3 regions of the Chitinophaga defluvii genome follow, and region 3 is predicted to be linked to each of the others. Evidence: riboswitches for the same ligand, from Rfam matches in the RefSeq annotation. Region 3 holds a riboswitch; each other region holds the start of a gene.

Region 1 (10,773 bases), on a different contig from region 3:
GGTTGCCGGACCATTCCCATCGTATGGGGCATGCAGCCAGCTAAACGGTTATGTGATGGGTTGTTCCTGGCATTACAATTATTGTTGGTGATGGTGGAGCTCCGGGTATGGATCTTAGGTTGGTGGATCGCCATTGTATACCTGCTGGTATTTGTACAATTGCCTTGCATATATGCCTGGGTGTTATTAAGAAAAGCGCATCTGCCTGCCCATTATCATAAAGTAAGCTCCCTGGTAAAATGGGTGATGCTCACTGGTATTTTATCAATGATATTCTTTAAACTTTTTCTTTGATGTATAAGGGTAAACGGGTGATCCTGGCTTCTCAGTCGCCCAGGCGTAAACAATTACTGGAACAGGCAGGTGTTGCATTTGAAGTAAAGGTGGTAGCAACGGAAGAAACTTTCCCGGAGGGCATGCCAGTTGCAGAGGTACCTGTACATATTGCCCGTCAGAAGGCGGCAGCAGTAGCCACATTATGCACTTCGGAAGATATTGTGCTTACAGCAGATACGGTAGTGGTACTGGATGAGACCATTATAGGAAAACCAGTTGACCGGGAAGATGCTATCCGTATATTAACGGCATTAAGCGGGCGCACGCACCAGGTGATCACCGGTGTAGTGATCAGACAAGGCACATCAGAACAAGCCTTTTCCAAAACCACTGCCGTACATTTTAAACCACTCACACAAGAGCAGATCATTTATTACATAGATACTTATCAACCCTTTGATAAAGCTGGTGCTTATGCCATCCAGGAATGGATAGGCGCCGTAGGCATTGATGGCATCAATGGTTGTTTTTATAACGTGATGGGACTTCCGGTAAGTAAGGTGCTGGAAGTATTGGAAACGATGTAAAAAAAGAACGGCGCAAATAAATTGCGCCGTGAGATTGGTTGGTTGAGCGTAAAACGCAAATATTATTCCAGCACCAGGATGTTTACATCTTTGTTGGTAAGCCAGTCTGCTTCTTTTAATTTCTCCAGGTTAATGACCCCTACTATATAACGCCAGGTAGGAGATTCATACTTTTCAGAGATGCTGTAAAACTCGGAGAGTTCCACATGTTCCGGGTTTTTATACCGCAGGTATATTTTTAACTGTACATCATTGGTAAATGCCGGTTGGTTAGCTTGTTTGATCTTTTTGTATTCATACCGGTAGTTATAAAGCAATGCAGAGATATCTGATAATACGGCACTACCAGTAGCAGTACCACCAGCACCTTTACCTACAAAGAATTGTTTGTCGGTAAATGCGCTTTCCAGCAGGATACCATTGTACTCGTTATCCACATCCGACAGCAGGTTATGTTCTTTAATCAGGTGTGGCAGTACATAAGCAAATACGCTTCCGTTTTGACGGCGGCAGTTACCGATCAGCTTGATGGTACAGTTTCTTTGTTTGGCAAACTGGATATCAAAATCGTTCAGGTGATGGATCCCGAAGTTGAACACTTCTTCCGGCTTTACAAAAGTGCCAAAGGCATGTAATAGCAGGATAACGATTTTGAACTTAGGATCGTAGCCTTCTATATCCAGGGTAGGGTCCGTTTCGGCGAAACCTTTATCCTGTGCTTGTTGCAGCGCAGTTTCAAAGCTCAGGTTCTCTTCAAAAATTTTTGTCAGTATATAGTTGGTAGAGCCGTTGCAGATACCTTCCACTGCATTGAGCAGGTCGTTGTCATAATATTCTTCCAGGTTGCGGATAATGGGAATGCTGGCGCAGCTGGAGCCTTCATAGAGGAAAGGCACTTTGTTATCTACCTGCAGCTGATAAAGCGCCGGGAGGTTTTCTGCGATCATGCGTTTGCTGGCACTTACCACTGCTTTGCCATTGCGGAGTGCAGTGCTTACAATTTCAAAAGCCGCCTCCGTATCATTGATCAGTTCTACCACCACATCGATAGTAGGGTCCTGCAGTATTTCATTTTTATCGGTAGTAAAATAGCTGGAATCTATAGACCGTGGTTTAGAAGGATCTTTGATACATATTTTTTTGATACGGGCATTAATACCTTTTGTTCTATTGAGTACTTCGTATAACCCTTGTCCTACGCATCCGAATCCAAAAATGCCTAAATTGATGATTTTTTTTTCCATACTTTATTTATACTTCTGGTTTGATGAGCTGCAGGCTTTGCGCCGGTAGCTGTAAGCTGTTTTTATTTTGCTGAATGGTGTATTACTGTAAAATGGTAATCTGTTTGCCGGCCGGGTGATTTAATTTTTCCAGTGCCTGCTTGAGATCATTGATCAGGTCTTCCGCATCTTCAATACCAACAGACAGGCGGATGCAGGAGTCCTGGAGTCCGGCCTTTTTACGGAAGTCTTCCGGGATAACCCGGTGGGTCATGGTAGCAGGATGATTGAGCATACTTTTCACTCCTCCGAAACTTTCTGCCAGTTTAAAAAGTTTAGTAGCATTTACGATGCGGATGGCATTTTTAATGTTATCATTTTTCAGGGAAAAGCTTACCATAGCCCCATAATACTTTTGTTGTTTACGGGCGATGTGGTGGTTTTTATGAGTAGCCAGACCAGGATAAAATACTTTGTCAACCGCCGGGTGGGCTGCCAGCCAGGTAGCAACAGTCATAGCATTGCTGCATTGTTTTTCCAGGCGCAGGCATAATGTTTCGATCCCTCTCACCGTAAGCCATGCTTCAAAAGGGCTGAGGATACCACCGGAAACATTCTGGTTAAAACGTATCTGATCGGCCAGGGATTTATTGTTGACCACTACGAGGCCGGCAATCACATCGGTATGTCCCGCCAGGTATTTAGAAGCACTGTGGATCACAATATCCGCCCCTAATACAATAGGTTGCTGCACCAGAGGAGTGGACAAGGTATTATCCACTACCAGGAGGATATTATGTTGTTTGGCTATTTTACTGATAGACTTGATATCAGATATTTTAAGGGTAGGGTTGGTAGGAGATTCCAGCCAGATAATGCGGGTATTGGGTGTAATATTTGCCAGTACTTTATCTGTGTTGCTGGTATCCACATAGTTTACTTTAATACCAAACCGGTCAAACATATGATTGAATGCCTGGAAAATACCACCGTAGGTATCTTCCACTGCCATGATTTCATCTCCTGTTTTGAGCAGTTTCAGGACCGCGTCAATAGCCGCCATCCCACTGGCAAAGCCAAAGCCCGCATATCCTTCTTCCAGGTTACAGATCAGGTCTTCCAGTACCTTGCGCGTAGGATTGTTGGCACGTGAAAATTCAAAGCCCTTATTAATGCCCGGCGATTCCTGTACAAAGGTGGAGCTTTGATAAATAGGCACAGAGATAGCGCCTGTCAGCTCATCGATGGGAATGCTGTGTATTAATTGTGTAGCTGTTTTCATGTGCTGTTTTTTTAGTGGTTATCCGTAAGGTACGGATAGCCCATGTCATTCATTCACGTATGTCCGCAAATGTTCTTGTTTTAACGTAACAAATCTTTGAGAAAGGAGGGGTATGGGCAAAAAAAAAGCACTTCCGGTTGTTGGAAGAGCTCAATAATCTTAATAGGAACGAAGATGTTTCTCTGCCAACTTATCTATCTCCAGTATAGGTATACTGAAGCCGGAATTAGCACCTTTTCCCGTTTTACAACGAGATGGTTGCTAAGGCATCGCAGGGCCAAGTCCCTCCGCCTTTCTGGATAAGTCATGTAAAAGAACTGCGTGCAAAGGTAAGCGTACTTTGGTGAATTTTCCAAATGGGTATCAAATTTAATTTTATTTACGTAAATTGGTACTTTGTTCTCCTTTTATGATGTTTTTTTAACTGAAATCAGCTATCCGGGAATTTGTCATGCCGGATAAGCCGGAAGCATGCAACAATTAAACATTAATATAATGAGTGTTAACCCCCTACTCACAGAAGAGTTATTTCAGCACATCTGGCAATTCCGTTTATTTAGCCAGGAAGGGCTTACTACAGTAAGCGGCGAAAAGGTGCAGGTGATGCATCCCGGACAGCACAATCAACATGAAGGGCCTGATTTTACTGCTGCGAGGCTCAGGATCGGCGATACTTTATGGATGGGAAATGTGGAGCTGCATCTTAAAACATCTGACTGGTTCCGGCATGGGCACCAGCATAATCCCCGGTATAGCAATATCATCCTGCATGTGGTATTTGAGCATGACATTGCCGCGCCGGTAGCTCCATATACGCCTTGTATTGTTTTGCAGGAGCATATTCCCAAATTGTTATTAAAGAGGTATGAGCAGTTAAGACAATCACTTCGTTTTGTTCCCTGTGCATTTGGAGCAGCTAAGGTACCATTGCTTACCTGGTATAGCTGGAAAGAGCGGTTACTGGCCGAGCGATGGGAGCGGAAAACCAGTAATATGCAGGCCTGGCTGGTATACAACAAATACAATTGGGAAGAGGTATGCTACTGGGCAGTAGCCCAGAGCTTTGGTACACCGGTAAATGCCCTTCCCTTTTTACAGCTGGCACAATCTTTACCGCATCACTTACTGATCCGGCACAGGCCTGGTTTAATGCAGCTGGAGGCATTATTGTTCGGGCAGGCTGGGTTGTTAAAAGGAGCGTTTATAGAGGAGTATCCCCGTCAGCTCCAGGAAGAATATCACTATCTGCAGCATAAGTACCAGTTGAAGCCGCTGGTACCTTATGCATGGAATTGGCTGCGCATGCGTCCCGCCTCTTTTCCGAGTATGCGTATTGCCACTTTTGCCGGATTATTACACCAATCCTCTCATTTATTTTCCAGGATTCTGGAAACAGAAACGATTGCAGCACTGGAGCAATTATTTTCCGTACAGCCATCCGCGTATTGGCAAACTCATTACCGGTTTGATCATCCTGTTGAAAAAACTTCCCGTCCTGCCCGTTTAGCAGTACATAACATCCTGATTAATACGGTATTGCCGCTACTATTTCTTTATGGTCAGCAAAAAGGGATCCGGGAATACCAGGAAAAGGCCCTTCATCTGCTCAGCCAGCTACCTGCAGAAGAGAATAAAATCACGGCCGGATGGCACACCATGGGAGTACCCCAGCGATGCGCCCTGGAATCGCAGGCGTTATTACAGCTGAAACAATACTATTGTGACGAAAAGCGCTGCCTGCAATGTGCAATAGGTACCAAATTGCTGCGGGAGGGCATATTTTAAAAAGCTATTAGCTTTTGGCTGTTAGCCTTTAGCTGGCCATCATGATTTATGGCTAACCGCTAACAGCTTACCAATTAAACGTTACATCCTGCAAAATATCCGGATGTACACTTTTGGCCACCGGGCAGGTAAGTGCTGCTCTTTCGAGGATGGTTCTTTCTTTTTCTCCCAGCTGGTGTCCTTCAGGAAAGTCGAAACTCACTTTTACACCAGTGATCCTGCGGGGTTCGGTGCCCATGATTTTTTGAATACTTACCCGGGTGCCTTCAATTTGCCATTGGTGCTGGCGGGCAGTGATGCCCATGATAGTCAGCATACAGGAGCCTAAAGCCGTAGCTACCAGGTCGGTAGGAGAAAACCGTTCGCCTTTACCGTTGTTGTCTACAGGCGCATCTGTTTCTATGACGGTGCCAGACTGTAGATGGGTAGCAGTGGTACGAAGTTCTCCGGTATATATTATCTGTGCGGTTTGCATGGTCATTTATTTAAGATTGGAAATGTAAAATAAATGTATTTTTATTAATTGGTCAATGGCAGGCAGTGAGCGGGTATAGAACAGTCATCCGGGAATAGTGATACCGGTGGGGATTTGTGGAGCTGAAGCGAAGGCCTTGTGGGCTGACAGCAACTAATTTTAAGAAAAAAACCTGTAGGTTTGTAACAATACTATAAAACAAGCGTTTATTAAATATATAATAGCCCATTACTGTGAAAAAATTACACTTATTCTTGCTTTTACTACTAATCGGCGGCAGTTTGCAGGCGCAAACCAATAACCCGTCCCGCCAATCGAAGAAAGAGGAGAAAGAGCAAAAGAAGTTAAAGCGTATTTCCCTCTTTAAGGAAAGAGAAGAAGGGGAAAATATGTATGAGCGTGATTTTTCTATAGGAGGCCGGTTAAATACGGATGGCTGGGGAGGTTTTCTGGAAATGGGGTACCGTAAGAACCGGAAGATCGTCAATTACTTTCAGTTTGAGTTTGCAGAAAAGAAAGACCCGCATGAGCATAAACGTGCCGGAGAATACCTGGGTACCGGTCCATGGGGAGAGTCTTATTCTGAGAAGCCTTATATTTTCCTGAAGCAGAACAATTTTTACCAGGCAAAGCTGGGCATAGGACAACGGTACCTAATAGGAGGAAAAGGTAATAAGAATGGGGTAGAAGTGAGTGCTATCTATTATGGAGGCATCTCCCTGGGGCTGATGAAGCCTTATTACCTGAACATCCGGGACCCGAATACGGGAGGTGCCATACAGGTGAAGTATGGTACGGGCACCACGTATGATACTTCGTTTATCAAACCATCAGACATTATCGGAGGAGCCGGTTTTGGCAAGGGCTGGGGCGAAATTAAACTGGTACCGGGATTACATGCCAGAGCAGGTATGCGATTTGACTGGGCGCATTTCAATGAAGTGGTGAGTGCACTGGAAGTGGGCGTGAATGCAGAGTACTATACCAAGGAAGTGCCTATTATGGTAGAATTGGATAATAAACATAAACAGTTCTTTTTCAATGCATATGTAAGCTTGCAGTTTGGTAAGCGATGGAATAGGAGATAAGTAGTAACTTTGCTTTTTAAAAGAAAGGAATCAGCGATGCAAGAATTACCCGTAATAGCCGCAGAACCAGCCGCCACCCGAGTTAAAAAACCGGATTGGCTGCGCGTGAAGCTCCCGATAGGAGAAAATTATAAGCAGGTAAGAGGACTGGTAGATACCCATAAATTACATACTATTTGCGAAAGCGGTAATTGTCCTAATATGGGCGAGTGCTGGGGAGCCGGTACTGCTACCTTTATGATATTAGGAAACATCTGTACCCGTAGCTGTGGTTTTTGTGCAGTCGCCACGGGCAGGCCGGAGCCGGTAGACTGGGATGAACCCCAGCGTGTAGCAGAGGCCATCTATATCATGAAAGTAAAACATGCCGTACTTACTTCAGTAGACAGGGATGAATTAAAAGATGGTGGCTCTATCATCTGGGCAAATACCATTAAAGCCATCCGTGCATTGAATCCGGATACTACATTGGAAACGCTGATCCCTGATTTTCGCGGACAATGGGAAAACCTTCAGCGTTTGATAGACGTAGCTCCTGAAATTGTTTCCCATAATTTGGAAACAGTAGAGCGTTTAACCAAACAGGTAAGGATACAGGCTAAATACCATCGCAGCCTGGAAGTGATACGCCGGTTAAAAGAAGGTGGTATGCGTACCAAGAGCGGCATTATGCTGGGACTGGGCGAAACAAAAGAAGAAGTGGTACAGGCAATGCAGGACTTAACCGACAACGGTTGTGACGTTGTAACATTAGGCCAGTACCTGCAACCTACTCCCAAACATCTTCCGGTAGTACGTTTTGTACACCCGGATGAGTTTGCCGAACTCCGTGAAATTGGCTATGCAATGGGACTTGACTATGTAGAATCGGGTCCGCTGGTAAGGTCATCTTATCATGCAGAGAAACATATTCATAGTGGTCGTCCACAATAGATTACTCACAGCATTGTAAACATTACATTAAAATCACCCTTTATGGGTGATTTTTTATTAATAGAACATTATCTTTGCTCCTCAATAAAAAAAGAGGTCTCCGATAAATCCCCTCTTTAAGGAAACCTGAACCTACCTGTTTTAATGGAAGCGTAACAAAAAAAGTTGCAGGCGTAGCCCGTATGGGAAATGCTAATGACGCTTGATAGATATTGTCTATTGCGTATAAACAATAATGATATCTATATAAGAGGATTATACGTTTCGGCATATAATTTTATCCCCTCTTTATACAGCTATCATTTATTCTGATTGGTACAAAGAAGAACTGACTGACAAAAGCCTTTTATGAAGAAAGTATTTTTTCCGGTAGTTGTGATTAGTATGTTATTCCTCACGGGTAGTATATATGCACAGCAGTCCCCCGATTCACTATTATCTCAAGCCACTGTAGAGGATTGTATACGGTATGCGTTAGCGCATCAGCCCGTTTTGAAGCAGTCTCAGCTGGATGAAGAAATCACCGAAAGAACGATTAAGAGTAAACTGGCCGACTGGTATCCGCAGGTGAACCTGGATTATAATATCCAGCATTACCTGGAGTTGCCTACTTCGTTTTTTCAGAACCAGCCCACCAAAATAGGGGTAACCAATTCATCGGCCGCGTTGTTTTCACTGAATCAGAACCTGTTTAGCCGCGACCTGTTACTGGCCAGTAATACCGCCAGGGACGTACGTAAACAGGTGAGGCAGAATTCTACCCGCAACCGCATCGATGTCATCTCTGATGTGAGCAAAGGGTATTATGATGTATTGCTTACCAAAAAGCAGATAGAAGTGCTGGATGAAGATGTTGTGCGGCTGGAACGTAGTTTGAAAGATGCGTACAACCAGTATCAAAGTGGGGTGGTAGACAAAATAGATTACAAGCGGGCCACCATTTCATTGAATAATACCCGGGCGCAGCGTAAAGGTGCCCAGGAGCAACTGACTGCCAAGATAGAATACCTTAAACAATTGATGGGCTATCCTACCGGCGGAAGCGAGCTGTCGCTGGTATATGATACCACAGAGGTAACCTCCCAGCTGGCTGCCGACACCGCCATTATGGTAGATTACAAGAGCCGGATAGAATACCAGTTATTACAAACACAGCAAACTTTGCTGAAAGCGGATCTGCAATATAATAAGTGGAGTTTTCTGCCATCTTTATCTGCTTTTATAAACTACTCCTTTGCCTATCAGCATAATGAATTTGCCAAGTTGTATGATCACAACTATCCGAATTCACTCTTAGGTTTAAAGTTATCCTTACCTATTTTCCAGGGGTCCAAACGTATTCATAATATACGTCAGGCCGAATTGCAATTGAAGCGGATAGACTGGGATTTTATTACTCTGAAAAATCAGATCAATACCCAGTATACTGCTGCAATGGCTGTTTATAGGAGTAACCTGAATGATTATACGGTATTAAAAGAGAACCTGGAAGTAGCCAAAGACGTATACAACATGGTGCAGTTACAATACAAGGCAGGTGTAAAAACCTATCTGGATGTGATAATATCAGAAACAGACCTGCGTTCTGCGCAGCTCAATTATTTTAATGCTATGTACCAGGTACTGTCGAGCAAGATAGATCTGCAGAAAGCATTAGGAACCTTAACAGCTAATTATTAAATGGTAACCGGAACGGATATGAAAAAGAAGAATTACATTGTTTTTACTTGCACTGTTGGGCTGCTTTCCTGGACAGCCTGTAATGGGCCGGCCACAAAAAGTGCTCCTGCCATGCCGCCTACGCCGGTAAATGTGGTACCAGCAGCTACGGGATCAGCCGTTTATTATGATAAATATCCCGCCACAGTGGTGGCATTAAACCAGGTAGAACTTCGCTCACAGGTAGGAGGTTTTATCACGGGTATTTATTTCCAGGACGGAGAGGTAGTACAGAAAGGAAAAACATTATATGAAATAGACCGCCGGAAATATGAAGCCGCTTACCGCCAGGCAGAAGCCAGCATTCAAAGCGCCAAGGCTAACTATAACCGTGCTAAAAAAGATGCCGACCGCTATCATCAGCTGGCCGAGCAGGATGCGATTGCACGTCAGACATTAGACAATGCAGACGCTACGCTGGAAACCACCCGTAGCCAGGTAGCCGCCGCAGAAGCCAGTTTGCTTGCAGCACGTACCGACCTGGACTACTCTTTAATTAAAGCCCCCTTTACCGGAAGGATAGGGATATCACTGGTGAAGCTGGGCGCACAAATCAGCCCTGGTTCCACTTTGCTGAACACCATTTCTTCAGAAAATCCCATTGCCGTAGATTTTGTGGTAAATGAATCTGATATCCCGCGTTTTGCCGCATTCAAAGGCAAAACAGTAGGCGCACAGGATTCTACTTTCCGCTTATTACTGCCTAACGGGGTGGCCTATACAGAAGCCGGCAAGATCATCGCAATAGATCGTGGTGTAGATAATCAAACAGGTACTATCCGGGTGAGGATCGAATTCGCGAATCCGAAGGATGAGCTGAAAGATGGTATGAGCGCCGTATTGATGGTATTGAATGAACAGTCCGGTGAGCGGGTGATTGTACCTTACAAGGCGGTGATTGAGCAGATGGGTGAGTTCTTTGTATTTATAGCAAAGGATAGCATTGCAGAGCAGCACAAAGTACATTTAGGGCCTAAGCTGAAAGACCAGGTAGTGATTATGGAAGGTGTACAGCAAGGAGATAAAGTGATCACAGAAGGCTTCCAGCGCTTACGCGATGGCGGTAAGATACAGATAGGTATACCACAGCAGCCTGCCAAGGCGCCGGGTAAATAACCCCGTGGTAGCCGGAAAATGAATCGTTAGGTTAAAACAGCAGGAAAGATGATTGCAAATACTTTTATACGCAGACCAGTAACCGCTATTGTTATATCGATTGTATTGGTAATGGTAGGGCTGCTGGCTATGATGACACTGCCTATCGGGCAGTATCCGGAAATTTCCCCGCCAACGGTGCAGGTAACCGGAACTTATACCGGTGCAGATGCCCAGACGGTAGAACAAACGGTGGCCACACCCGTAGAAGTACAGGTGAATGGTACCCCAGGTATGACCTACCTGCAGA
Region 2 (10,773 bases), 1.8 Mb from region 3:
TTAACCATTTGGTTAATACAAAAGTAATACTAATTCCTAATCTGCCAACTTTTTTTTGAAAGGGCTATTCAGGGATTAGAAATTGGGCACATTTATGATGTAATAATTAAAAAAACTACCAGTCAACACAATAATATCGCAGGTACCCACTAATTGTTTTTTAAATATTTAAGGTTAAATTTGCGATATCCTTATACTGTATTTGAACAACCTGTAAACAGGTCATTTAAAAGACCATACTATTATTCCATGAAGTATTACCAACTTTTGCCAATTATCTTGATTTGCCTTGCCGCTTGCCATCAGCCCGATCAGTCAGCACAGGAAAATGCCACAGACGTTCCGCTGGCAGCACAAAGTACCGCTGCGTCAGGAACTTCCAATATAATTACCATTACTACTCCCTGTGCTATTTTCTGTACACCGGACAGTACAAAAATTGAAGCCATAGAAAAAACAAATACAGACGAAGCTTTTTATACGCTGGCTGATGACAATCTCAATTACATGGCTGCCGACAAAGAATTGCTGGAAAGCAAAGGCATTAAAATCATAGATGTTACGAATAATAACACTTTACATTTTAAATTGTCGGATGGCACCTCTCATAAAATAGATATGAATGATCCGAAGTATGGCTGGGAAATATTTTTGTTTGACGGAAAAACAATGCCTTTCAGGGCTAATATCAATGATATTCCAGCCAGCCTGAACAGCTATAATATGGAATAGGATCTTAAAAATTAATGATATTTAAAAAGTCCGGTAGCATTTTCATCTACCGGACTTTTTATTTTAATCAATACATCAGGCTCCTTAAGTCCTCTGCTCTCCTTTTATGAATTACCTGCTACACCTGCTTTTATCATGGATTATTATTAGTCCATAAAATTTATAGACTATTATTTGGAAAATAAAATAACCCCACCTATCTTTGCACTACCACTCTAATTAATCACCACCATTAATTAGTTAATTTATACAGAAGAAGGGAGAGTCAGGCTCTGCGAACTTCTAGCAACTTTCCTACCCTGGAATAAGTGCTAACCTGGTAACGATATGTAAAATATAAATTGACTAACCATGAACAACAATCATTACCACCGCAACTGCCACCGATGTTGCATTTACTTCACCCGGCCAGGGAGCGCTTGTTGCTAAAAAGCCTTTCTCCGTTTATTCAGGATGTGTGAGCATGCAGGAATGCTTGTGTCCTATCTATTTGCCATTCCGCATCAGGAATGAACGGAGTAGCTATGGCCACAATCTACTCCCCTGAAAACCAAAGTCATTTAATCCAATTAAAAAATCAACTATGAAAATTAGTAACCGTCTTGCTGTAGCAAGCCTGCTGGCTGCTTCCGTATGGAGTACCGCCGCACTGGCTTCCCCCAAAAAGCCCTTTATAAAAGAAGGTATCTGGCGTGGGGTATTTACCATTAGTGAATCTGAAGTTCCCTTTAATTTTGAATTAAAAGGGAAAGATCCTGAGCATGCTGTATTTACCCTGCTGAACGGATCCCGTCGGGATGAGTTCCATGTAAAGCGCATTGGTGATGATTCACTCTTCATTAAAATGAATACATATGATGCCGCACTGGTAGCCAGGATAGCATCTGATGGAAAAATCACAGGGGAATACCGCAGCCTGGTGCCCAACTTCCGGGGCAATGCATTGCCTTTCACCGCAGAGTATGGCAAGTCTTACCGCTTTGCTGAACCAGGCACAGCCAACCCGCCTGCGTATGACCTGTCTGGTAAATGGGACCTGAAAATATATAGTAAAGAAGCCACTCCAAACAGAATAGGGTTATTAAAACAAAATGGTAATAAGCTCACCGGGGTGATCCTGTCTGTGGTAGGCGACAGCCGTGAACTGGAAGGTACGGTACAGGGAGACGAATTTGTATTATCCGGCTTTACCGGCCCCAGCCCCATCTATATTAAAGGAAAGATTAATGATGATAAATCCCTTTCAGGGGAATTAAGCCTGGGTATTTACAACAATATCAAATTTGATGGTGAAAAAAATGCTGCTGCCGAACTTCCTGATCCCTACAAACTTACCTACCTCAAAGAAGGGTATAAAAAACTTGACTTCACTTTACCCGACCTGAATGGGAATAATGTATCTCTCAGTGATGAAAAGTATCAGGGAAAAGTAGTCATTGTGGAAATCATAGGTACCTGGTGCCCTAACTGTACCGATCAGACCTCCTTCCTGGCGCCCTGGTTTCATAAAAACAAAGACCGTGGCGTAGAAGCCATTGCCATTGGGTTTGAACAAAAGGATGATCTGGAATATGCCCGTTACACCTTGGGTAAACTGAAAGAAAAATACAATATAGAATATGATATTTTGTTTGGCGGTATTGCTGATAAGAAAGTGGCTTCAGAAAAGCTCCCCGCGCTCAACCGTATGATGGCGTTTCCAACCACGATCATTATTGACCGCAAGGGAGAAGTACGTCAGATCCATACGGGCTATACCGGAGAAGTTACCGGCACCTATTATAAAGAATATGTAGCCAAATGGAATAAAGATCTGGATGCGCTGCTGGCAGAACCCATACCTGCAGAAAAAACAGTAGTGGCCAGCAATGGACATTAATGCGAAAGCGCCCCTGATCTGTCTGGTAGTTTCCTTTTTCCAAATCCTGTAAGGCTGTTCCGATAGCCTTACAGGTACTAGCAACACCAACATTCATTCGATAATATTTATATCACCACCAGCTAACAATACCATATATGCAACGCTTAAATTCTCTTGCCCTGATTGCTGTAATATTTGTTTTAATGGCTTTTACCGTTCAGATATCCCGGCAACCAGCTGCACATAAAAGCACCGTTAACAATCCCGCTCCTGCTAAAATCACTACTTTCCTGGTAAACAACCAGCAGAGCAAACTTACGTGGACAGGCAAAAAAGTGACCGGCGAACACTCCGGTAACATCAACATCAACGGAGGTACATTACAGGTAGAAAACAATGCCCTTAAAAGCGGCACCTTTACCCTGGATACCCGCACTATTACCAATACAGATATTACAGACCCGGAAACCAGGAGTAAATTGCTTACCCATCTGAAAAGTGATGACTTTTTCTCCGTAGAAAAATTTCCTGTTGCCGAATTCACTATCACCGGTGTTACTGCAAAAGGTACGGGAAAATACGACGTTGCCGGTAAGCTTACGATTAAAGGTATTACCAACAACATCACTTTTCCGGCAACTATTGCTGTGGCCAACAACAAACTTTCCGCAAAAGCGAATATTAAAATAGACCGTACCAAATACGATATCAAATTCCGTTCAAAAAGCTTTTTTGAGAACCTGGGCGACAAAGTTATCTATGACGATTTTGACCTGGATGTTGTACTGGTAGCAAGCGCACAATAAACACTGTATAAAAACCAACCATTATCTAAGCAGGTTGTTATCATACCCCTGGAGTAACATATCATTCCAGGGGATATGCTAACACATCCGGAATCCCCCTGAAGCAACTTCCATTTTACATCCTGTTTAACAGGCAGGATATACCTGCCCTAAAAGGCTGCAAAGCCTTTAACAGGAATCGTATTGCCTGAACTCATCAACCATTGCTAAGCATGATCATAAGAAGAATGATATTTCTATTGCTGGGTGGCCTATCAATAGCCACACTATTGGCAGGTTTTCAAACAAGCCGGAACAACAATACGCCGGTTACCAAAGCTCAGTTGGGAGAACAATTGTTTTTTGACAACATCCTCTCTAAAGACAAAACGCTCAGCTGTGCCTCCTGTCATTTGCCGCAATATGCTTTTGCAGATACGGTTGCCTTCAGTAAGGGAATTAATGGTACACCCACTACCCGCAACACACCTGCTATTACCAATTTATCCGGCAGGCCTAACTATTTCTGGGATGGCAGGGCAGCTACCCTGGAAGAACAGGCATTACAACCTATCATTTCTCCTGCAGAGATGGGCTTACCTATACAGGAAGCAGTTGACCGGCTCAATGCAGATGTAGTTTACCAGCAAGCTTTCCGGCAGGTATTCAATACCCCCGTTACAGAAAAGAACCTGCTCCAAGCTATTGCAGCATTTGAACGTACCCTGGAAACTGCCAACAGTCCGTATGACAGGTATATCAACGGGGACGATCATGCGATGTCCCCCGAAGCCATCCGGGGCAGGTTATTGTTTATTGGTAAGGCCAACTGTAACAACTGTCATTCCGGTGAAGATTTTACCGCAGACCGCTTTAAAAACATCGGTTTGTATAATGGTAAAAACCTACTGGATGCAGGCAGATTTGATGCCACCAGGGATACTGCACACATGGGCTTTTTTAAGGTACCCGGCTTAAGGAATGTAGCTGTTACAGCACCATACATGCATAATGGCATGTTTAAAACACTCCGGGAAGTGATTGCATATTACAATAAACCGGATGTAGTTGTTCATGATGGCATTAACCGCGACCTGTCACTTAATGCACCACTAAATCTCAGTGAGCAGGAAGTCAGTGATCTGGAAGCATTCCTGGTAGCACTTACAGATGACCGTTTTGTGAAGAGGGTCGCTCATTAAACCCAGGAAACATCAGGCATTGCCAACAAAACATCATTGCTCATAGCTAGCAGCTCTAAAAAAGATACACATGAAACAAAAAATACACCTCCTTTTTTATACGCTATTATTCATCATACCAGCTATTGCACAGGAAAAGGTTATCACCGGTGTGGTAGTATCTGCACGGGACAATACACCACTGGCTGGTGTTTCGATCGTAGTAAAAGGTACGGGGCAGGGAGTAAGCTCCCGTAATGATGGCACCTTCCAATTAAATGCCCCTAAGGATAGTGTGCTTATTTTCTCCTTTATCGGATACCATTCCCAGGAGGTCATTACCGGTAATAACAAAAGACTCTCTGTATCCTTACAGGAAAACAGTAAGGCCCTCAGTGAAGTACAGATTGTGGGGTCTCGCAGTGCTAACCGCACCAAGCTCAATTCTCCGGTACCGGTAGACATTATAGATATCAGGACATTACAGGAAACAGCCCCACAAACCAGTATTACACAGTTATTGCAGTATGTATCACCTTCCTTTCATTCCGTAAATGGTAGCAACGCCGGTGATGCCGGTTCAGCACTCAATCTGGTACAATTAAAAGGGCTGGGAGTAGATCAGTTATTAGTACTGGTAAATGGTAAAAGAAGGCATAAAAGTTCCAATGTAAACTGGGGTGGATTAGGTAATGGCGCTACCGGTTACGATCTGAATGCTATTCCTGCAGGTGCCATAGAGCGTATAGAAATATTAAGGGATGGCGCAGCAGCGCAATACGGTTCTGATGCCATTGCTGGTGTGATCAATATTGTGCTCCGGAAAAAGACAGATGAGCTGACAGTAAGTAGTACTGCCAGTACCCGCCGACGGGGAGATGGATTAAGCACGCGTACCAGCGCCAATTACGGTGTAAAAATCGGAAACAATGGCGGGTACCTGAATACTACTGCAGAATTTGCTACCCAGGCAATATCACTGCAGCCCGGCCGCGATGATGCGGGTCTTTATAACGGACCGATATATGGCGGCGGAGCTAATACCAGGCCTTACGATGCAATCTATACCCGCGAAATAGACGAAGCCATCCTGAAGGCAAGAGGAATAGACCGGCATCATTTTGATCAACGTGGCGGTGGCTCTAATAAAGCTAAAGATGCTTTGCTGTTTTTCAATGCAGTGGTACCAGTTAAAGCAGACTTTGAAATATATGCCTTTGGAGGGATCAGTCATCGTAATTCCCAGTTTACCGCAGTATACCGCTTACCGGGATGGACGGAACGGAATAATTCCTTTCTTTATCCGGACGGCTTTTTACCTGCTATGGACAATGACATTACAGATAAATCGCTGGCCCTTGGCATACGCGGAAAAATTGGCCGCTGGCAGGTAGACCTTTCCAACGTATATGGCAAAAATAATTTTGGTAACGTCATCTCCAATTCATTGAACGCCAGCCTGGGATTAAAGAGTCCCACTACCTTTGACGCCGGAAAGTACAATGCCTCCCAGAACACCGCCAGCCTGGATTTCAGCCGTTACTTCGACAAGACACTTCATGGCGTAAATGTGGCTTTTGGCGGACAATACCGTGTAGAAACGTACCAGATCATTGCAGGAGAAGAGGCTTCCTATATTAAAGCCGACCTGCGTCCCATTTACAAAATAGATACCTCAGCCGCAGGCATTCCCTATCAGTCTGATGCAGGTTTTCTTGCATTGAACGGACTTTCTCCGGGGTCGCAAATCCACGCGGGGTTTCGTCCGGGCAATGAAGTAAATGTAAACCGTGCTATTGTAGCAGGTTATGTGGATATAGAAGCCAATATCACTAAAAACTGGCTGGTATCTGCGGCGGTACGTGCTGAAAACTTTTCAGACTTTGGCAACGTTACCACCGGAAAAATCGCCACCCGGTACAGCTTTGCAAAATGGCTGGGGATCAGAGGAGCAGTCAACTCCGGTTTCCGGGCGCCAGACCTGGCACAGTTCTATTATACGGAAACCTCTACCAGCTTTCAGCAAGGCAGGGCAATTGATCAGGTAACGGCCTCTAATAAAAGTGCAGCTACACGTGCCCTTGGTATTCCGTTGCTCAGGCCGGAAAAGTCGCGTGGCTATACGGCCGGCCTCACTTCCCAGCCAGCTGCCAATGTGGAACTGACCGTTGATGCCTACCTGATAGACATCGACAACCGGGTAGGCAACACCGGCAATTTCTCCGCTACAGATGCTAACCTGCCGGCAGAAGTAAGGAATCTCCTTTTACAAACAGGTACCACACAGGCGAAATTCTTCTACAATGCTTTCAGTACAAGCACCAAAGGAATAGAATTTACCGGCAGTTACAAGATACCCATACGTACCGGTAGTATCCATTTCATCGCCGGAGGTAATTTTGTAAAAAATGAGGTTACCCAGGTCAATACCCCTAAAGAGCTGGAGAAATACCGTTATGTTATTTTCAGTGAAGCAGAAAAGGCCCGGGTAACGACTAACATCCCCCGGCAAAAGATTACGCTCCAGGCATTGTATAACGGACGCCGGTTTAACTACCTGTTACGTACGGTATATTTTGGATCAGTTACGACAGCCACTGCACAGAATGCCACTTTCCCCCAACCTGATTATTACTTTCAAAAACTACATGCCATATGGGTAACGGATATCTCTGCTGGTTACCGCATCACGCCTGAAATACAGGTAACACTAGGCGTAAACAATGTATTTAACGTGCTGGGCGACTATTCCAGTCCGATAATCTCAGGGCTGAGAAATCCGACAGTAGTGGGTATTCAGAATGGCAGCGCCGGCATTCAACCTTTTGCAAGATTATTAGCCCGCTTTTAAACTTATATGAACCATGAAACAAATCAACGATATCATCACCTATCTGCCTGCCAAAACAGGCATCCGTTATAGCAAGCTCTTATTATTCAGCAGTTTATCAGGGCTGTTACTAACAGCCTGTAACAAAAATGAATACCTGGATGTTAATGCAGCAGAAAGGCCGCCACTCAGCGCTAAAGTGAGTTTTGTAAATGCCAGGCCAGTCAATGCCTCCCTGCAGTTTCTCACTTTTACAACAGTGGTAACCACGAAACCTGTTGAGATCAACCAGGCCTCCCCCTATTTGCCTGCTACTTTCGGCAACGTACAGATTAATTTTACGGAGGGCAACAGTACCAGTTATAAAGTATCCCGGCAATTTGGTAATCAGGCCACTTTTTCTGCTTCCGGAGGGCCTAATGGCCCTATACCGGGCTATTATCATTCCGTATTTGCGGCACGCAAAAAAGAGGATCTCTCCCAGGATACCCTGATCCTGTTTTATGATAACCTGGAAGCCCCGGCAGCAGGCAAAACAAAGCTCCGGTTGGTACATCTGGCAGCCGGTATACCTGCCGTCAGTGTCACACAAAAAGGTCCTGAGAAAGATCATCTGCTATTTACCAGCATTGCATATGGCAGTGCCGGAGGCGCCGTACTTTCCGGCGACAAGCTAAATGCCTTTTCCATTGGTCCTTTTTTCTCTATTGATGCAGGGATAACCACCCTGGTGATTAAAAAAGCAGCAGATCAAACGATTATTCCGATTGCCTCAGATGCTTTGTCGCATCTGGATTTACAAGCAGGAAAGATATATACGATCTTTTTGAATACACTTCCTGGCAATAAACAAACAGTAGGCGCTTACGTAATAACACATAATTAAAAAATCAACTTTGCAATCATGAATAGCAGCGCTACTGATAAACGGTGAGCCAGGTATTATTCACTGTTATAGGTTTATAAAATGCAACTAAAAAAGCTCGGCCTATTTTAATATTTTTATCTCCAAATAAGGAGATGAAGTGAACAAACCGATATTAGTAATAAAATTTGGGACTGCTTCCATTACCCGCGAAAACGGGGAATTGGATGAGGGAGTTATGGCGGATATAGCCCGGCAGGTAGCTGCAATACATGCCAACTACCAGGTAGTACTGGTGTCTTCCGGAGCAGTGGCAGCAGGTAAAAAGCTACTGCATCATTACAGCGGAAGTATCAGCGAGCGTAAGGCTGCGGCTGCTATTGGCAATCCTTTATTGTTGAATAAATATTCCCAATATTTTGCGCCCTATGGCATTTCTATTGCGCAAAGCCTGTGCGAGCGCCAGCATTTTTCCAATCGTGATCAGTTTTTGCAGCTCAAGAAGACTTATGAAGAGTTATGGGCCAATAACATTATCCCCATTGCCAATGAAAATGACGTGGTGAGCAGCCTGGAACTGAAATTTTCTGATAATGATGAACTGGCTACCCTCATTGCAGTAGGGTTTGGCGCCTCTCTCCTGCTCTTCAGCACCTCTGTTGCAGGCGTATTAGATAAATCGGGTCAGGTAGTTCCCCAAATAGATGTAATTGATAAAGAGGCCCTGGGCCTGGCAGACAAAGAGAAATCAGCACTGGGCTTAGGCGGTATGGTTTCCAAGCTTACTTTTGCCCGGCTTGCTACCCGTATGGGTATTAAAGTGGTGATCTTCGGTATCCGGACAGCAGATGGTATTTTAAATGCTATTGCAGAAAAGACCGGTACCCTCTGTTTGCCGCAGCCCTGTAGTATGCCCGCCCGTAAGAAATGGCTGGCCAGCGGCAGCCTGGTGACAGGCAGATTGCAGGTGGATGCTGGCGCCAACAATGCCTTGCAAAAACGCCACAGCCTGCTGGCAGTAGGCGTAAAGGCTGTGCTGGAGAAATTTGAGTGCGGAGAGGTATTTGAAATACTCGATGAAGAGAATAATGCCATCGCAGTAGCCAGGGCTAAAATATCCTCCGATACACTTGCTGCCAGCAGCAAGGCCCAGAATGTAGAAGTAGCACATGCAGATGATATCGTGCTGCTCTGATCCCTAACATTTAAATCACAGGTAAATGGAATCCATACAACCTTTATTGGAACAGGCACAACGGGCGTCACAATCCGTAAAGGCACTGCCTGATATACAAAAACAAGCACTGCTGGAAAGACTAGCTGTGATGCTGGCAGCTAATACTACAGCAATTATTGCCGCCAATCAGCAGGACCTTGATCAAATGTCTGATCAGGATCCAAAAAAAGACCGGCTGTTGCTCAATGAGGCCAGAATCCAGGACCTCTGTACCAGCCTCCATGATATTGCCCGACTTCCTGATCCGGCCAACCAGCTGATCCTGGAAAACAAGCTAAAAAACGGCCTACTGGTGCAAAAGAAAACAGTGCCTTTGGGAGTAGTGGGTGTGATCTATGAGTCAAGGCCCAATGTAACGATAGATGTGGCAGCGTTATGTATACGCTCCGGTAATGTATGCGTGCTTCGCGGAGGTACAGATGCATTTTTCACCAATACCTGCCTGGTCGGTATTATACAGGAGGCGCTGAAGGAATTTAATGTATCCGTGCATGCTGTGCAGCTACTGCCACCCGACCGGAGCCTGATTGCAGAAATGCTGACCGCTGTAAAATATATTGACATTATCATTCCCAGAGGGTCGCAGCAGTTAATAGAGTATGTACGCGAAAACTCCAGGGTACCTGTTATTGAAACCGGTGCTGGTGTTTGTCATACCTATGTGGAAAAAACAGCCAATCTTCAGCAGGCAGCGGCCATTGTCACCAATGCCAAGGTATCACGCCCTTCTGTATGCAATGCCTTAGATACGGTATTGGTAGATGCGCCGGTAGCCAATGATTTTCTGCCGCTACTGGTACCTGCTTTATCGGCCTACCAGGTAGAAATATACGCAGACCCTGTTGCATTTGATATCCTGGAAAAAGCGGCTTATCCTTACCTGTTTAAAGCCACGCCGGAAGACTTTGGCCGGGAATTCCTCGATTTCAAATGCTCCGTTAAAATAGTAGCGGATGCAGATACCGCTTTAGAACATATACGGGTATTTTCTTCCAAACATTCGGAAGCCATTATATCAGAAAACACCGCTATCAGTGAACGTTTTTTACAGGAAGTAGATGCTGCAGCCGTGTACGTGAATGCGTCTACGCGCTTTACCGACGGTGGTGTATTCGGGCTGGGAGCTGAGATAGGGATTTCTACACAAAAACTACATGCCAGAGGGCCTTTTGCGCTGGAAAAATTAGTAACGGAAAAATGGTTCATTCATGGAAACGGGCAGGTGAGATAACAGCAGGAATATCCTTCAATTCAAGCAGGATAAATTCCTCTCCATCCGTAT
Region 3 (10,773 bases):
ATTTCCCAAATGGCACCTTTATCAATTTTATACAGCGTTTGATCAATATCCTTACTCAAAAGCAGCCGTCTTTTATCCGTTGCAGCAAGCACACTGAGCTTTAAATCCAGTAATAAATGCTGTAACTCGTTGAACAGCCGTTCGTTAGCTACTACCAGTTCATATTCCTTGCGATTGAGGTTCCTGTGATTGGCCTGTGCACTCTTGATAAAATTACTGTAATATTCCTGCACTTTCTTAAGCTGGGCATCATTATAAGCTTTGGAAGCCCGGCTGCTGTCTACCGCACGCTTAATAGTGGTAACCGCCTGTTTCTTTTGCTGCACCTCAACTTTGTTGGTAATAGCATCCCTGAGCCTGCCAAACAGCTTACGCTTTCCCTTTACAATCTCTGCAGATTCTTCAATAACGGTATCCACTTTTTCCCGCTGTACAAATGCCGGGGGGGCTACCGCAATTTTTATCGGTGCCTGCGCAGTAGTATCCCATTCCTGGGAAATGTTGAGCAGGGAATCTATAAATGATTTGCTCCGGATAAACAGCCTGGCTTTTGCTTCTTTTTCGCCCAGCAATCCCTGCAGATGTGCTTCAGTAGAATCCTCATTCTCTATTGCTTCCAGGTTTTCAGCTACATGCTGAATAGCTGCTGTATATTTGCGGAAATAACTATTATCGTAGGTAAGGGTATAAAAACGAAAGTTATTGTCTGCTGCATACAATGACTGAATCGCTTCATCAATATGACTGATATCTACTTTGGTGGCTACCAGATCCTTTACTACCAGCGTCAGCTGCTGCGTATTTTTCTTCCGGAAAAAGGCAATCATGAAAAGTGATACCAGTATAATTACCATCAGTATTAAAATGGCAAAGCGGTAAAAGACTTTCTTTTCATAATTTATATACATAAAACCGGGCCTTGTTATTTGATGGTAAGCATGATCAGGGTTATTGCCAATGCGAAGCAAAGCTAAAGCATTTTTTGTTTTTTATTAGTATGGATATCTCAATGCCATAGAAGCATTACAGCCTTTTAATAATAAATACGATATACATTATTTTTGCATATATAATGTAATAAATGTTTATGTGAATGTATCAGATTGACATTGCTTTAAGTGAAGGATAACAATAGAATAAATATACCGGGAAAATTTAAAATATTTTATATTCTCATTCGTCTTCCTCTTAAACCATAAATCAGATGAATATGCCATTTACCAATGATCAGGCTACGCCATTATATACCATTTTAGGGGCCGGTGGTATTATCGCAAAGGAATTAACCAAAGAGTTGCTGGCACACAGTAAGCGGGTCCGGCTGGTAGGACGTAACCCACAAACTACAGCCGGGGTTGCTGAGTTGGTGCCTGCGGATCTCACCGATTATGCACAAACCCTGGCGGCGGTAAAAGGAGCTACGGTGGTTTTTTTATGCGCCGGATTAACTTATGACCATAAAGTATGGGGCGTGGCATGGCCCAAGATCATGGACAATGTTATCAATGCCTGCAAGGCAGCCCAAGCCAGGCTGATCTTTTTTGACAATGTATATATGTATGGATTAGTCAATGGGAAAATGACGGAGGATACTCCTTACCATCCCAGTAGCAAAAAAGGAGAGATACGGGCACGTATCGCCAGCAAGCTGATGGAAGAGGTGAAAGCTGGCAATATCCGGGCGAGCATTGCCAGATCAGCAGATTTTTATGGCCCGGGGGCTTCCTCTACCGGCATCCTGAATATGCTCGTTATTGATAAACTGGCGAAAGGTAGCCGCGCTATGTGGTTGGGCAACGACCAGGTTACCCACAGTTTTACTTTTACCCCAGACGCCGGTAAAGGATTATTCCTCCTGGCCGAAAACAAGAATACCGACAACCAGGTATGGCACCTGCCTACTACTAATCCGGCACCTACCGGAAAAGCATACATTAATATGATCGCGGCACAACTAAACGTAAAACCACGATATATGGTAATGGGAGGAATGATGATGAGGATGGCAGGATGGTTTGATAACACGATTAATGAAATACGTGAGATGCTGTATCAGAATAATTATCCTTACATCTTTGACGCAACTAAGTTTGCTCAACACTTCAATTACGTGCCCTGCTCTTATGAAAAGGGGATCCAGCTTACTTTGGAGGCGCTCCACCAACCACCACATTAAGTAGCGGACAAAAAAAATAGGAAGCAATTGTTGGAAAATTGAAAATTCTTGATTTACCTTTGCTCCAGTTCTTTAAAAGTTTCTTATCAAGAAAGACTGAGGGAAATGGCCCGATGACGTCTTAGCAACCATCTACAGTACACTACTGCAGACAGGTGCTTCATCCATCCTCCTGAAAGGAGGAAAGATAAGTCAGTATTCAGGTTTACTTTACATTATTCAAAATAGAGAAAACTCATCTGGCTGCCAGGTGAGTTTTTTGGTTTTATACCAATGCCTTAAGGTTGGTATGACTTGTAAAGACCCGCTTTCCGCTCATCTTCCTCCTCCCGTACTTCTTTCCTGATAAGCAACACCACACACTGTTTAATCAATTTTATCATCAAACTAAAAAACACAACCGATGAGTACAATTACTGAATTAATCCATGCTATCCCTGTAGATCCGCAAACAGGTGCTATTGCCGTACCTATTTATCAAACTTCCACTTTTGTGCAGGAAGCACCAGGGATCAATAAAGGATATGACTATGCCAGAAGTAATAACCCTACCCGGGCAGCGCTGGAAAAAATCATAGCACAACTGGAAGGAGGGGCAGTTGGTACCGCCTTTTCCAGTGGTCTTGCTGCGATTGACGCTGTGCTTAAACTGCTAAAATATGGAGATGAAATAGTAGCAGTAGATGATATCTATGGGGGCGCGTTCCGCCTATTCAATAAAGTATATGAAAAGTTCGGCATCAAGGTGCATTATGTAGATACAGCAGATACACAAGCAGTATTCAATGCTATCACACCTGCTACCAAACTGATATGGCTGGAAACACCTACGAACCCCACCCTGAAAATATCGGATATCGCCGCTATTGCAAAAATCGCAAAAGCCAACCGATGTTTATTTTGTGTAGATAATACTTTTGCCTCTCCGGTATTACAACAGCCATTGGCGTTAGGAGCAGATATTGTAATACATAGTGCCACCAAATATCTGGGTGGGCATAGCGACCTGATTGCAGGGTTGGTGATTACCCAAACACAGGAACTGGGAAACGAGATCCGGTTTTATCAGAATGCATGCGGGGCTATTCTTTCGCCATTTGACAGTTTCCTGCTGATCAGGGGTATTGAAACAGTGCATTTGCGTGTAAAGCAACATTGCGCGAATGCACAGATAATTGCTGAATACCTGGAAAAACATCCGGCAGTAGAAAGGGTGTATTATCCCGGCTTACCTTCCCATCCCGGGCATGCATTGGCGGCCAGGCAGGCCAAAGGATTCGGAGGCATTGTCTCTTTTACATTGAAAACTGATACGGAAGAAGCGGCTACTGCCTTTGTAACCAGCACGGGGTATTTTAAACTGGCGGAAAGCCTGGGAGGGATCAAAAGTTTATTGTGTCATCCCGCCAGCATGACACATAAATCTATCCCTGCAGCAACACGCCGTACGGCAGGAGTGGCGGATAGCCTGATCCGCCTGTCGGTAGGACTGGAAGAAGCCTCGGATTTGCTGGCTGACCTGGATAGGGCGTTTGAAAAATCAGCCTTGATTTATCAGGAAAAGAGTACGGCGGTGAATGTTTAAGTGGCCACTCCTTTTTTAGGTTTTAGTACCCTGGTTACAAGCATTGCTGCAACCGTATCGCCGGTGGCATTCAGCAAAGTGGCCATTGGATCTACCAGAGTGCCAATGATCAGCAGGGCAGGGAGCACTTCTACCGGAAATCCATATACGGACATGGCCAGTAGTTCTCCTACATACCCTCCGTTAGGAATGCCTCCTTCTACGATGCTTACAATAACAGTGATGCCTAAGGCCAGCAACACAGCCTCTGGGCTGTTAAATCCTTTGCCCAGTATGGCAAAAGCAACAGCTATTTTAATTATAGAAGAGATACTGGAGCCATCTTTGTGGAGGGAGGCGCCCAATGGGATTACCACATTGCCAATATGCTCCGGCACGCCCATTTTACGGGATGCATCCAGGTTGGCAGGAATAGTGGCAATGCTGCTGCAGGTGCCTACAGCGGTAAGAGAAGGCACCATATTGTTCTTCCAGTATTTTCTAACGCCTGCTATACCTCCTGCCAGAAATGCATAACAGCTGAACCCTGCCAGATAGTAGAACAGGCCTAGCCCATAATAGAGCCCTAATGGTTTGGCATAGGCTCCAAAAAGTTGTGGCCCTACTACGCCTACCTGGTAGGCAAAGTAGGCGCCCAGCCCAATGGGTGCCAGTTTCATGATCAGGATGAGTAATTGTTTCATCACCTCGTTGCCGGCATACAGGAACCTGCGGAAAGGTGCCGCTGCTTCGCCGGCACGTAATACGGAAAAACCCAGCAATACCGCAAAGATGATAAAGGGAAGCATGTTTTTCCGGGTCAGCAATTCAAAAAACTCGTTTACGCTTAGTAATGAGGTAATCTGTGCACCTATACTTTGTTCGCTGATGGTTTCCGTTACTTTTAATCCTGCTGCCAGCTGCACCCGGATCGGAAAAATCCAGGTAGCTACGATGGTCAGCAAGGCGGCAACCAGGATAGTGCCCAGGAATACCAGAAACATAGCGGCTATTATCCGTCCCAGTGGCTGGGAGCGGTCTACCTGTGCAATGGCGGAAGCTATGGCAAAAAATACCAGCGGAATCACTGCCGTAAAGAGAAGATTCAGAAAAATATCTCCTACAGGTTTGATCACCGCTACGTCTTTACCGAAGATAAGCCCCAGGATACTGCCAACGGCTATACCTCCCAGTAATAACAAAATACCTGCATAGTTGCGGAGAAAGGAACGGAAACTGAGCGCCATACAGTGTAAGTTATTGGTATGCTTAATTACTATCAGCCTGTTTTATGAATGTACGAATTATCAGGCAGCAATACGGGTTCAAATACTTTGACGTACCTTTGCAATACGGATAACCAGGCATATTGAACATTTCAGATGCAGGTATTGTTTTAATATAAAGGAAACCGGATACTTTTCCATTGATAGTTAACAGATAAAACAAAATCAAAATGACGCGTTTATACCTATTAGTTACCTTGTTGTTGTTTACCTGCTGTGGTTATGCACAGGATAAATCACCGGGTGAGGCGCCTAAATGGTATACGGTAGGAGAGGCCATACGTTACGCCAGACAACTGGATACCGATGGTACTATTGTCAAAGTGAAAGGTTATGTCATGAAAAAGCTGGATAAGGAAACTTATTTATTCACTGACAGAACTGCTGAAATAAAAGTGGTGATCGCTGATAAATTTCTGCCTGCATTACCCTTTAATGAAAAAGATGAAGTAGTATTATCCGCCCGGGTAAACTATGAAATGAATAAACCGGCTATGCTGGAAGCGAAAGAAAAAATAGAGCTCTGACCGTTGTGTCAGAGTAATTTAGTCAGGAACCCATAAATACTTCTCATACTTACCAATATCACAATAATACCTACTGCTACCATGATACTTTTCGCAGAAATGCGGTTAGAAACTCTGGCAGCAATGGGTGCTGCGATAGCGCTGCCTATTACAAGCCCTGCAATAGCATGCCAGTGTACGGTATGCAGTACCGTAATGAAAGTAAGAGAGCTGAGCATGGCTATAAAAAAACGGCTTGCTTTTACAGTACCCAGAGAGGTACGTGGATTACGGCCTCCGGCTATCAGAGAAGATAATACAATGGAACCCCAGCCGCCGCCACCTACTGCATCAATAAAGCCGCCACCAAATCCCAATACGCCTATCTTTTTAATCTTTTTCTTACCCACTTTCCTGCGGGCGGATTGAAATGCTTTGGATAAGATAATACTGCCCAGGATCAATGTATAAAGCGATACCACTGGTTTGGTATACTGGCTGTAATGCTCAAGAGAAGACAGGAGGTAAGCGCCTATGACAGCACCGGCTATACCCGGAAATAACAGCAGCTGAAATAAACGTTTGTTAACATTTCCCATTTTAAAGTGCATCCAGCCTGCAATGGCATTGCTGAGTATCTCTGACAAATGCACGGCTGCACTGGCGGATGCGGGCGGAATACCCATAGAAAGTGAAAAAGTGGTGGAAGTAATGCCGTAAGACATCCCTATGGCGCCATCTATCATGGCAAACACAAAGCCTGCTCCCAGGAAATAATAAAATTCTACGTCTATATCTGCTACATAATGCCGGAAAACAGGCGTACTATGCCATAACACTACCAGGATAACCGCAGTAGCAGCCAGGCATATACTCCACAGGAGTAAACGTAGCCCCTTCCTGGATGGACCAGCAGGGGGAATGGCCAGTGCGGGCGTGGTTACAGGCGTTTCTGGCTGCGCCGGGGCAACCGGAGGTAATGTAGTAATAATTTTATCCATTTACTTCATTGCGATATGAGCACAAAGTACATAAACTCTATTTAATTAATAGACTTTATAGGAGAATATTTATAAAAATAAATAACCCCGGCACAACGGCCAGGGCTATTTATTTTACATCAGACAAAGTATGTGCTGAATATCAGCTATTTATGACAACATGATAAAACGGGCGTTGGGGTTATTGCCATCCACCTCCCAGGGCACGATACAGCTCTATCGTTCCCTGGAAAATCTGCTTCCGGGTGATGGTCAATGCCAGTTCGGCTTCCAATACACTTTTCTGGGCCGTAATGATTTCCAGGTAAGAGGCATATCCGGCCATGTAAAGGTCTTGCGAAGTAGCTACCGCTTGTTGTAATACCGTCACTTCTTTTTCTTTCAGCTGGTTGATGGCCTGCTGATTTTCTACCTGGTTCAGGGCGGTAACTACTTCCTGGTAACTGTTCACAATTGTTCGCTGGTATTCATAAAAGCTGGCAATGGCGGCGGCTCCGGCCTGCTTATACTGCGTATTCAACTGTTGTTTATTAAAGATAGGTGCCGTTAATCCTCCTACGATACCATAAGCAATAGAAGAGGGGGCCTGGAATAGCAGGGACGCATTAAATGCATTCAGTCCTGCATAAGGTGTAATGTTGAAAGAGGGCAGGAATGCTTTTCTGGCCGCATTTACATCAGATTTAGCTGCCAGCAGTTCCAGTTCAGCTTGTTGTATATCCGGTCTGCGCAATAACATTGCAGCGGGAATACCTGTTTTTACATTTATCCGCAACGGTTGTGTAAATATATCCCTGGTGCGCACAACAGGCTGCTGGAACCTTCCCAGTAAGCGATTCAGCTGGCTTTCTGTTTGTACAATCTGCTGGCGGATAGTATGCTCCATGCTTTGTGTGCTGAGCAGTTGCGCTGTGAATTGCTGCACTGCCAGTTCGGTGGCCCTGCCTCCGGCTTTTTGAATGTTGACCGTTTCTACTGCTTTTTGCTGTAAGGTGATATTCTTACGGACAATCCCCAGCTCATTATCCAATGCCACCAGCTCATAATACATGCTTGCTACCTGGCTTACCAGGAGCGTGGTTACCAGTTGCCGGCCTTTTTCGCTGGCCAGCAGGCGGGCATAGGCGGCCTTTTTGCGTTGCTTCAGCTTTCCCCAGAGATCTATTTCCCAGGATGACCGCAGCCCCAGAAAGTACTCCGGTGTAGGTGTAGGGATACGCTGATTTTTATCAATATTGGGCGACAGGTTGGTGTCAAAATTGCCCACCCCATTCAGCGTGTAATCGGCATATTTATCTACCCCTGCACTGGCGGATATATCCAAAGAAGGCAACCAGGCATGTTTGGCAAGTACCAATGCTGCCCGCGCGGTGTTGATGCGCTGCAAGGCTATCTGTAAATCAAAATTGTTCCGGAGGGCAGTATCTATCAGCTGCTGCAGTGGTGCATCTGTGAAAAATGTTTTTAAAGGCATACTGGCTATACTGACAGTATCCACCGGATGAATAAAAGTATCGGGTAGTGCTTTGGCTGCCGGCAAGGTAAGCGGCTGCTGCATTTTACAGCTGCCGGCTACCATTGCCAGACCCACACAGGCACTTATCTGAAGCCATTTATATAATTGCACGTTTTTCCTGTTTTAAAGTATATGAATATTTATTTTGCTACTGCCGGCATTTGTTTGCGTTTGCCCATCTGAGCAAATAATACATACAATCCCGGTATAATCAGCACGCCAAACAGGGTACCTATCAGCATCCCTCCGGCGGCGGCCGTTCCGATAGAACGGTTACCCATAGCACCTGCACCAGTAGCAATACACAACGGAATCAATCCTGCTATGAAAGCAAAAGAGGTCATCAGGATAGGCCGTAACCTGGATACAGCGCCTTCCTTGGCGGCTTCCAGAATACCATGTCCTTCCTTATTCCGTTGTATCGCAAATTCTACTATCAGGATAGCATTTTTACCAAGCAACCCAATCAGCATTACCAGCGATACCTGCGCATAAATGTTGTTTTCCAGCCCCAGTAACTTGAGCGAAAGGAATGCCCCGAAAATACCGGCAGGCAAGGATAGTATCACCGGCAATGGCAGCAGGAAACTTTCATATTGTGCGGCCAGCAACAGGTATACAAACACCAGGCAGATAATGAAGATGTACACCGCCTGATTACCGGACAGGATCTGTTCCCTCGTCATACCAGACCATTCAAAGCTATAGCCTCTGGGTAGCTGTTTTTCTGCTACTTCTTCAATGGCTTTAATGGCATCCCCACTACTGAACCCTGCTGCGGCATCTCCATTAATCATCGCAGAGGTATACATGTTGTAGCGGGTAAGCTGCTCCGGTCCGTATACACGTTCCAGTGTCACAAAGTTGGAGAACGATACCATTTCGCCGCGGTCATTTTTCACATACAGTTTTAATACGTCCTGCGGTTGTGTTCTGTACTCAGGGGAGGCCTGTACCATTACCTTATACATCTGCCCGAAGCGGATAAAGTTAGAGGCATAAAAACTACCCAGCAATGTTTGCAGCGTGTTCATAGCATTTTCAATGTTCACCCCTTTTTTTGCTGCCATGGCCTGATCCACATGGATCATATATTGTGGGAAATCAGGATCAAAGCTGGTAAAGGCATTACTGATTTCCTGCCTGTTTTTCAACGCTGTAATGAACTGGTTGGTTACCTGGGAGGTTTGCCGCAAGTCCCCACTACCGGTTTTATCCAGTACACGTAATTCAAATCCGCTGGCGTTACCAAATCCGGGTACGGTAGGTGGTGGGAAGAATTCAATATTGGCATCGGCAATATGTTTGGTTTTTTCTTCCAGGATGGCCATGATATCTGTTACAGATTCCTTCCGTTCTTTCCATGCTTTCAGGTTGATCATCCCCATGCCATAGGAGGCGCCGGCTACTTCATTCACCAGGCTATACCCGGCAAGGGTAGATACAGATTCTACTGCATCCATGCCCAGTGTGGCCTGCTGCACCTGATCGAGCACCTGTTCTGTACGCTCTACTGTTGCACCGGCAGGGGTGGTTACATTCACATAGATCATGCCCTGATCTTCCGATGGGATAAAACCGGATGGAAGAATGGCGCTGGCGCCCCAGGTGGCAACAAAGAATACGGCCAGCAGCACGAGGGTAATAACTCTTTTGCCGGCAATGTTGCTGATGAAACGCTGATAACGCCCTTCAGTAGCGGAATATCCCTTGTTGAACCCATTGAAGAACCGTTGCAGCAACCCTTTTTTAGAAACTACGCCATGCGTGTTTTTCAACATGATGGCACAGAGTGCAGGCGTGAGCGTAAGGGCGTTGATACCTGATATGAAAATGGCAAATGCAAGTGTAAGTGAAAACTGACGATAAAAAACTCCCACCGGTCCGGATAGGAAGGCTACGGGTATAAATACGGCCGACATTACCACCGTAATCGCCACAATGGCGCCGCTGATCTCCTTCATCGCAGCTATGGTAGCCTCCATGGGGGGCAGATGCTCCTCACTCATCTTCACATGCACGGCTTCCACTACCACAATGGCATTATCTACCACAATACCGATAGCGAGTACCAGGGCAAACAGGGTGAGCAGGTTAATGGAGAATCCCAGCATCTGCATAAAGAAAAGCGTACCTACCAGTGCTACAGGTACCGCTAATGCAGGGATCAGGGTAGACCGGAAATCCTGCAGGAAAATAAACACTACTATAAATACCAGCAGAAAGGCTTCCAGCAGGGTAACCAGTACGGCCTGAATGGAAGCATCCAGGAAACGGGATACATCGTAGTTGAAGTTATAGCTCATGCCGGGAGGGAAGGAGGTGGCCTTCATTTCAGCCATCTTATCTTTCACATTGGCAATTACATCCCGTGCGTTGGAGCCGGGGCGCTGTTTCAGCATGATAGAGGCAGAGGGCTTACCATCTGTTTTAGATACCATGCCATAGCTCAGGGCGCCAAATTCAATGTCTGCCAGGTCTTTCAGCTTAAGCACCGAGCCGTCACTATTGGCGCGGACAATAATATTTTCGTACTGGGATGGTTCAAAGAATTTGCCCGTATAGCGTAATACATATTGCAGCATCTGCGGGTTACGGTCAGAGCTTTCCCCGGTTTTGCCGGGTGCGGCTTCCACATTCTGGGTACGGATGGCGGCAATCACATCATCGGTAGAGATGGTATAGGCCAGCATACGGTCAGGCTTTAACCATACCCGCATGGCA

The links. A riboswitch is a leader RNA that binds a small molecule or an ion and turns the genes downstream of it on or off. The one in region 3 is predicted to bind S-adenosylmethionine.
Region 1: it holds a riboswitch for S-adenosylmethionine, as region 3 does, so the genes downstream of both, ABR189_RS26460 (trans-sulfuration enzyme family protein) here and ABR189_RS09905 (trans-sulfuration enzyme family protein) in region 3, are expected to answer to the same signal.
Region 2: it holds a riboswitch for S-adenosylmethionine, as region 3 does, so the genes downstream of both, ABR189_RS03220 (peroxiredoxin family protein) here and ABR189_RS09905 (trans-sulfuration enzyme family protein) in region 3, are expected to answer to the same signal.

Annotation. Positions count from the first base shown of each region.
Region 1 is NZ_JBEXAC010000002.1:3,109,972-3,120,744, forward strand. Features, by position in the region: gene ABR189_RS26445 (geranylgeranylglycerol-phosphate geranylgeranyltransferase) at 1-294, shown strand, start outside; gene ABR189_RS26450 (Maf family protein) at 294-863, shown strand; gene ABR189_RS26455 (homoserine dehydrogenase) at 926-2,107, opposite strand; gene ABR189_RS26460 (trans-sulfuration enzyme family protein) at 2,190-3,368, opposite strand; SAM riboswitch class I at 3,556-3,674, opposite strand; gene ABR189_RS26465 (DUF2851 family protein) at 3,864-5,153, shown strand; gene ABR189_RS26470 (OsmC family protein) at 5,221-5,634, opposite strand; gene ABR189_RS26475 (hypothetical protein) at 5,883-6,716, shown strand; gene lipA (lipoyl synthase) at 6,753-7,649, shown strand; gene ABR189_RS26485 (TolC family protein) at 7,998-9,329, shown strand; gene ABR189_RS26490 (efflux RND transporter periplasmic adaptor subunit) at 9,348-10,484, shown strand; gene ABR189_RS26495 (efflux RND transporter permease subunit) at 10,533-10,773, shown strand, end outside.
Region 2 is NZ_JBEXAC010000001.1:834,439-845,211, reverse strand. Features, by position in the region: gene ABR189_RS03225 (hypothetical protein) at 250-732, shown strand; SAM riboswitch class I at 975-1,075, shown strand; gene ABR189_RS03220 (peroxiredoxin family protein) at 1,316-2,611, shown strand; gene ABR189_RS03215 (YceI family protein) at 2,749-3,399, shown strand; gene ABR189_RS03210 (cytochrome-c peroxidase) at 3,612-4,580, shown strand; gene ABR189_RS03205 (TonB-dependent receptor) at 4,651-7,410, shown strand; gene ABR189_RS03200 (DUF4397 domain-containing protein) at 7,424-8,275, shown strand; gene proB (glutamate 5-kinase) at 8,415-9,449, shown strand; gene ABR189_RS03190 (glutamate-5-semialdehyde dehydrogenase) at 9,475-10,722, shown strand; gene ABR189_RS03185 (GNAT family N-acetyltransferase) at 10,694-10,773, opposite strand, start outside.
Region 3 is NZ_JBEXAC010000001.1:2,624,499-2,635,271, reverse strand. Features, by position in the region: gene ABR189_RS09915 (hybrid sensor histidine kinase/response regulator) at 1-908, opposite strand, end outside; gene ABR189_RS09910 (NAD-dependent epimerase/dehydratase family protein) at 1,205-2,176, shown strand; SAM riboswitch class I at 2,257-2,370, shown strand; gene ABR189_RS09905 (trans-sulfuration enzyme family protein) at 2,580-3,761, shown strand; gene ABR189_RS09900 (dicarboxylate/amino acid:cation symporter) at 3,758-4,987, opposite strand; gene ABR189_RS09895 (NirD/YgiW/YdeI family stress tolerance protein) at 5,197-5,553, shown strand; gene ABR189_RS09890 (sulfite exporter TauE/SafE family protein) at 5,562-6,533, opposite strand; gene ABR189_RS09885 (TolC family protein) at 6,715-8,160, opposite strand; gene ABR189_RS09880 (efflux RND transporter permease subunit) at 8,190-10,773, opposite strand, start outside.